DNA from 2 places in the Pseudomonas sp. ADAK18 genome. Region 1 is predicted to be linked to the other one. Evidence: predicted binding sites of a transcription regulator. Region 1 holds the regulator's gene; the other holds the start of a gene.

What was found. Region 1 encodes FliA, which starts transcription of late flagellar genes. Its sites were predicted from a motif close to CTAAAGTTTNNNNNNNNNNNGCCGNTAA; they were not measured.
Region 2: a site for FliA is predicted at 801-828, ahead of HKK55_RS27980 (methyl-accepting chemotaxis protein). Genes of this name have one in related genera too.

The regions. Positions count from the first base shown of each region.
Region 1 covers NZ_CP052859.1:927,912-931,462, forward strand. The annotation lists gene flhF (flagellar biosynthesis protein FlhF) at 1-412, shown strand, start outside; gene fleN (flagellar synthesis regulator FleN) at 534-1,367, shown strand; gene fliA (RNA polymerase sigma factor FliA) at 1,364-2,104, shown strand; gene HKK55_RS04290 (chemotaxis response regulator CheY) at 2,274-2,648, shown strand; gene HKK55_RS04295 (protein phosphatase CheZ) at 2,667-3,455, shown strand; gene HKK55_RS04300 (chemotaxis protein CheA) at 3,468-3,551, shown strand, end outside.
Region 2 covers NZ_CP052859.1:6,194,293-6,197,843, reverse strand. The annotation lists gene HKK55_RS27995 (acyl-CoA dehydrogenase) at 1-79, shown strand, start outside; gene HKK55_RS27990 (cell division protein ZapA) at 80-382, opposite strand; gene HKK55_RS27985 (hypothetical protein) at 379-609, opposite strand; gene HKK55_RS27980 (methyl-accepting chemotaxis protein) at 886-2,511, shown strand; gene HKK55_RS27975 (potassium/proton antiporter) at 2,810-3,551, shown strand, end outside.

The DNA.
Region 1 (3,551 bases):
CGACACCGCCGGCCTGCAAGCCAGCGATCCGGCTCTGCGCATGCAGCTGGAAAGCCTGGCCGGGCGCGGGATCAAGTCCAGGAATTACCTGGTGCTGGCCACGACCAGCCAGAAGCAGGTACTCACCGCCGCCTATCACAGCTACAAACGATGTGGGCTGGCGGGCTGCATTCTGACTAAACTGGACGAAACGGCCAGCTTGGGTGAAGTATTGAGCCTGGCTATCAGTCATGAGTTACCGGTTGCTTACCTGACCGACGGGCCGCGGATCCCGGATGATTTGCATCTGCCGCGCCGTCATCAGTTGGTCAGCCGGGCAGTGAGTGTGCAAATGCAGGAAGAGCCGAGCGAGGAAGCGATGGCTGACATGTTTGCTGATCTGTACCACAGTCCGGCCAAACGGGTCGGCTGAGGTGAATCTGAACACGCAACATAAAACGACAGTGCAATGTATCTACATTGATGGCCTGCAAGCTCCTACCGCAGCCAACCTATGTAGCCTGCGTCTAAGCAAGACAAGGTAAAGAACGAACATGGGCAGCATGCATCCCGTACAGGTGATCGCGGTGACCGGCGGCAAAGGTGGCGTCGGGAAAACTAACGTGTCAGTGAATTTGTCCCTGGCCCTGGCAGAGCTTGGCCGTCGCGTCATGCTGTTGGATGCCGACCTGGGCCTGGCGAACGTTGATGTTCTGCTGGGACTGACACCCAAACATACCCTGGCCGATGTCATCGAAGGCCGCTGTGAGCTGCGCGACGTATTGTTGCAGGGCCCTGGTGGTATCCGCATCGTGCCGGCTGCCTCAGGCACCCAGAGCATGGTGCATCTGAGCCCGGCGCAGCATGCCGGCCTGATCCAGGCCTTCAGTGACATTGGCGACAACCTCGACGTGCTGGTGATCGACACCGCCGCCGGGATCGGTGAGTCCGTGGTCAGCTTCGTGCGCGCCGCGCAAGAAGTACTGCTGGTGGTGTGCGACGAACCCACCTCGATCACCGACGCTTACGCCCTGATCAAACTGCTTAACCGTGACTACGGCATGAACCGCTTCAGGGTGCTGGCCAACATGGCCCAAAGCCCGCAAGAAGGGCGAAACCTGTTCGCCAAGTTGACCAAGGTCACGGATCGCTTCCTCGATGTCGCCTTACAATACGTCGGCGCAGTTCCCTATGACGAGTGTGTGCGCAAGGCTGTGCAAAAGCAGCGTGCAGTCTATGAAGCGTTCCCTCGTTCGAAGTGCGCACTGGCGTTCAAGGCTATTGCCCAGAAGGTCGATACGTGGCCACTGCCCGCCAATCCCCGGGGGCATCTGGAGTTTTTCGTCGAGCGATTGGTGCATCAGACGAGCGCAGGACCGGTGCTATGACATCCAGCGGCTACAACCTTTACAAGAAGTCGGCACGTGACAGCCAAGGCGAATTGATCGAGCGCTATGCGCCACTGGTCAAGCGCATTGCCTATCACTTGCTGGCCCGATTGCCCGCCAGTGTCCAGGTCGAAGACCTGATCCAGGCCGGGATGATCGGCTTGCTTGAAGTGTCGACCAAATACGACGCGAGCAAGGGTGCGAGTTTCGAGACGTATGCGGGTATCCGCATCCGTGGTGCGATGCTCGACGAGGTCCGTAAAGGTGATTGGGCGCCGCGTTCGGTCCACCGCAATACCCGGATGGTGAGTGACGCCATTCGCTCAATTGAAGCAAAAACCGGTCGCGACGCTAAAGATCACGAAGTTGCGGCCGAACTCCAATTGAGTCTCGACGATTACTACGGGATTTTGAACGATACCTTGGGCAGTCGCCTGTTCAGTTTCGACGACCTTTTGCAGGACGGCGAACATGAGGGGCTGCACGAGGACGGCGCGAGTGCTCATCTCGAACCGTCACGCGATCTGGAAGATGAACGCTTCCAGAGCGCACTGGCGGACGCGATTGCCAATTTGCCGGAGCGTGAGCGACTGGTGTTGGCGCTGTACTACGACGAAGAGCTGAACCTCAAGGAAATCGGTGAAGTCCTGGGGGTCAGCGAATCGCGGGTCAGCCAGTTACACAGCCAGTGCGCGGCCCGCTTGCGGGGGCGTTTGGGAGAGTGGCGAGCGCGCTGACAGGCAGTGTGGGGACACTGCGAATGATACCGTCCGGGCCAAAAGCCCTGGCGGTTTCAACCCGTGGTGCGCCTCAGTAGTCCTTATTTGTAACGCCTGAATGATTGAAATGGCGCGCCCAGGTGCTGGACGCGTTTAAGACTGCTTGGAGGTCGAATTGGACAAGAACATGAAAATCCTCATCGTTGATGACTTCTCAACGATGCGGCGGATCATAAAAAACCTGTTGCGTGACCTTGGGTTCACTAACACGGTCGAGGCGGATGACGGCACCACGGCGATTCCGATCCTCAACAGCGGGAGCATCGACTTTCTGGTAACCGACTGGAACATGCCGGGCATGACCGGTATCGACTTGCTGCGCCACGTGCGCGCCGATGAAAAACTGCGCAGCCTTCCTGTGCTGATGGTGACCGCCGAAGCCAAGCGTGAACAGATCATTGAAGCCGCCCAGGCTGGGGTCAACGGTTACGTGGTCAAGCCATTCACTGCATTGGCCTTGAAAGAGAAGATCGAAAAAATCTTCGAACGCATCGGTCATTGATGTCGCCACGGGGGAGCTATGGAGCATAACGAATCATCACAGGCCGACTTCGAGTCGACCCTGAAAAAGCACGCTCACCAGTTGGTTGAAAGCCTTGAAAAAGGCCAGTTCGGCGACGCGGTGCAGTTGATCCATGAGCTCAATCAGACCCGTGATCGTGGCCTGTACCGGGAAGTCGGCAAGCTGACACGCGAGTTGCACAGCGCCATCGTCAACTTCCAGATTGACCCGCACATGCCGCAGGCCGAGGAAGTCTCGCAGATCACCGATGCCACCGAACGCCTGTCTTATGTGGTCAGGCTGACTGAGGCGGCGGCCAATCGCACCATGGACCTGGTGGAAAACGCCACGCCGCTGGTCAATGGCATCGCCAACGAAGCCAAGGCCCTGAGCACCGACTGGGGCCGCTTCATGCGCCGGGAAGTGGGCGCCGAAGAGTTTCGCGAATTGGCACGGCGAGTCGAAGGCTTTCTGGCGCGCAGCGAGCAGGACAGCCGCACGGTGTCGAGCAACCTCAACGACATCCTGCTGGCCCAGGATTACCAGGACCTCACCGGCCAGGTGATCAAACGCGTGACCCAACTGGTCACCGAAGTGGAGAGCAACCTGCTCAAACTGGTGCTGATGGCCAGCCAGGTCGACCGTTTTGCCGGCATCGAACATGACCGCGAAGCGATCCTCTCGGAAAAAGATCCACAAAAACACCTCGCCAAGGGTGAAGGTCCGCAGATTCATGCCGATAAACGTGAAGACGTTATGTCAGGTCAAGATGACGTAGACGATTTGCTGTCCAGTTTAGGCTTCTAAGGAGCACGCAATATGAGCTTCGGCGCCGATGAAGAAATCCTTCAGGATTTCCTTGTAGAGGCCGGCGAAATTCTAGAGCAGTTGTCCGAACAACTG
Region 2 (3,551 bases), 1.2 Mb from region 1:
ACCGAGCTGCCATCATGAACTGGCGATTCTTGAGGCACGGGACGATACGTGCCTGGGCATGCAGGATGAGTGGTTCTAGTCAGGGCTGACCGATTGCCTTGGAAATTACCTCGACCGTGGCGCTGACTTGCTCTTGGTAACGGTCGAGTTCCTGCTGGTGGCGCTGCTGCATTTCGATCTGTTCGGCACACAGGTTCAGCGCCGCCAGTACCAGTAGTTTGTCACCGATCAACGTCGGGTACTTTTTCTTGGTGATGGCCAGGGACGCCTTCAACATGGTCACGGCGCTCATCAGGGTAGTGTCTTCCCCGACCGGTGCCTTGATCGAGTAATCCTCACCGAGAATCGAAACGACCTTTACCCCCTCGGTGCCTTGACTCATGCGCTGACAGGACCTGCGCTGACACGCTCAACCAACGCCTGAATACGCGCCGCGGTAGCGCCCTGTTTTTCTTCCTGCTCCATCAGGTTCAGTTGCAGGCTGTCGTTTTCATCCTTGGCGCGGGCCAGTTCTGTCTTGAGGGATTCGTTGGTGCCCAGCAGGTCTTGGTTCTGCTGTACCAGGTCGCTGACCAGTTGTTCCAATTGGCTGAGGGATGCTTCTAACATTTTGATTTCTCGGGCATTTTAAAAGGGCGGTGACGATAAAGAAAATTCACCTCGGATGCCAGGGTTATCCTGGCGCGCAGCCTTGATTTTACAGGGCAGGCTGCGCTTTAGAGCCTTAGTGACTGCTTTTAGGCCATCTGGTTCCTGACCCCACCCTGATTAGCGCCAACTGCGACAAAAGAGCGCACCCCCTCAAGACTTTAGTCGTATGACCGATAGGTCATGGGACAACCCGTCTCAAAGCCGCACGGATCGCGCTTCTCCCAGGATGACAGCATGTCTCTTCGTAATATGAATATCGCGCCACGGGCATTCCTCGGTTTCGCGTTAATTGGCGCCCTGATGTTGTTTCTCGGTGTGTTTGCCCTGAACCAGATGAGCAAGATCCGCGCAGCCACCGAAGACATCACCCTGAGCAGCGTGCCCAGCATCCGCGCCCTGGACGAGTTCACTCAATTGACCTTGCGCCTGCGTGTTCTGTCCTACCGCTTGCTGACCAATCGCGAGCCGGACGTGCAGCAAAAGACCCTGGAAGCCTTCGATGTGCGCAATCAACAGATCCGCGCCGCGCAGGGCATCTACGAGAAGCTGATCACCAGCAGTGAAGAGCGCAGCGCCTACGACGAGTACGTGCGGTTGCTGGGGCAATATCATCAGATTGAAGCGCGCATGAAGAGCCTGTCCCGGGCCAATCAGGTGGACGAGCTGCGGGTCATGCTGAACACCGAGTTGCTGAATAACTCCGAGCAAGTCAACACCGTTCTGAACCGATTGCTGGATATCAACAACAAGGCGGCCATCGCCACCAACGAGAACGCCGCCAATCAATACAACACAGCCTTCAACTTGGTCGTCGCCCTGCTGGTGTTCGCCACCGTGCTGACCCTGCTGTTCGCCTGGCTGCTGACCCGCAGCATCACCCAGCCGATTGCCCAGGCCCTGAACGCCGCAGAAGACATTGCCGAAGGCAACCTGACTCGCCCGATCAAGGTCGAGGGTGAGGACGAAGCCGGACGCCTGCTGTTGGCGATGGCGAAGATGCAGGAAAAGCTGCGGGATACCTTGCAGCGCATTTCCGGGTCCGCCACCCAGCTGGCCTCAGCCGCTGAAGAGCTGAACGCCGTCACCGACGAAAGCGCCCGTGGCCTGACCCAGCAAAACAACGAAATCGAGCAAGCCGCCACCGCCGTCAACGAGATGACCAGCGCTGTCGAAGAAGTCGCCCGCAATGCCGTGAGCACTTCCGAAGCGTCGAAAAACGCCACGGCCTCTGCCGGTGATGGCCGTGACCTGGTACAGGAAACCGTCGGCGCCATCGAACGCATGAGCAGCGACGTGCAGGCGACCGCCACGTTGATCGGCAACCTGGCGGAAGAGTCCCGGGACATCGGCAAGGTGCTGGACGTAATTCGCGGCCTGGCTGACCAGACCAACTTGCTCGCACTGAACGCAGCGATTGAAGCGGCGCGTGCGGGCGAAGCCGGGCGTGGTTTTGCGGTAGTGGCCGATGAAGTACGGGCCTTGGCCCACCGCACCCAGCAGTCCACCAGCGAGATCGAGCGGATGATCGGCAGTATCCAGGCCGGCACCGAACACGCTGTGGATTCGATGCGCAACAGCACCGATCGTGCGGAGTCGACGCTGAATATTGCCAAGGGCGCGGGGATGTCGCTGGATACCATCAATACTGCGATTGTCGAGATCAACGAGCGCAACCTGGTGATCGCCAGTGCGGCTGAAGAACAGGCGCAAGTAGCTCGGGAAGTGGATCGCAACCTGGTGAACATTCGCGACCTGTCGGTGCAGTCGGCGACTGGTGCCAGCCAGACCAGCGCGGCGAGTAATGAGCTGTCGCGGTTGGCGGTGGATTTGAATGGGATGGTGGGGCGCTTCAGGCTCTGACTGACACCCCAACGCTGTAGCCGCTGCCGAGGCACGAGGCTGCGATGCGGGCCGCAGGACCGCCCGCGGGGCCGCTTCGTCGGAATGCCGCACCAAGCCCATCGCAGCCTCATGCTTCGGCAGCGGCTACACGCGCATTCGCAAGCAAGTCGAATCGTCGCACCGCCGCTCCCACATTGGCTCTGCGCCCGCCCGCAAAAGCTTTTTGACAGCGCAGCATTTCAACAGGTTAGAATCGCTGGCACGCAGACTGCATGGTCAGTTTGCGCCCGTCTTTCCTGCTCATGGAGTACTGCCTTTGAATGCGACGACCATCAACAGCCTGTTCTTGATCGGCGCGTTGCTGGTAGGTGCGAGCATTCTGGTGAGCTCTCTTTCGTCCCGCCTGGGCATCCCGATTCTGGTGATCATCCTGGCCGTGGGCATGGCCGCCGGTGTCGATGGCGGCGGCATCATCTTCGATAACTACCCGACCGCCTATCTCGTGGGCAACCTGGCCCTGGCCGTGATCCTGCTCGATGGCGGATTGCGAACACGGGTGGCGAGTTTTCGCGTGGCACTGTGGCCGGCCTTGTCGCTGGCAACCGTGGGGGTGTTGATTACCACCGGCCTCACGGGCATGGCAGCGGCCTGGCTGTTCGACCTCAATATTATCCAGGGCCTGCTGATCGGCGCCATCGTCGGCTCCACGGACGCCGCAGCGGTGTTCTCGCTCCTGGGCGGCAAGGGCCTGAATGAACGAGTCAGCGCCAGCCTGGAAATCGAATCCGGCAGCAACGATCCGATGGCGGTGTTCCTCACCGTGACCCTGATCGACATGCTCGCCAGCGGCCAGACCGGCCTGCACTGGAGCCTGCTGGGGCACTTGGTCCGTGAGTTCGGTATCGGCGGCTTCATCGGCCTGGGCGGCGGCTGGTTGATGCTGCAAATGGTCAACCGCATCAATCTGGCCAACGGCCTGTACCCGATCCTGGTGATTGCCGGTGGCCTGGTGGTGTTTGCCCTGACCAACGCCTTGCACGGCAGCGGCTTCCTCGCGG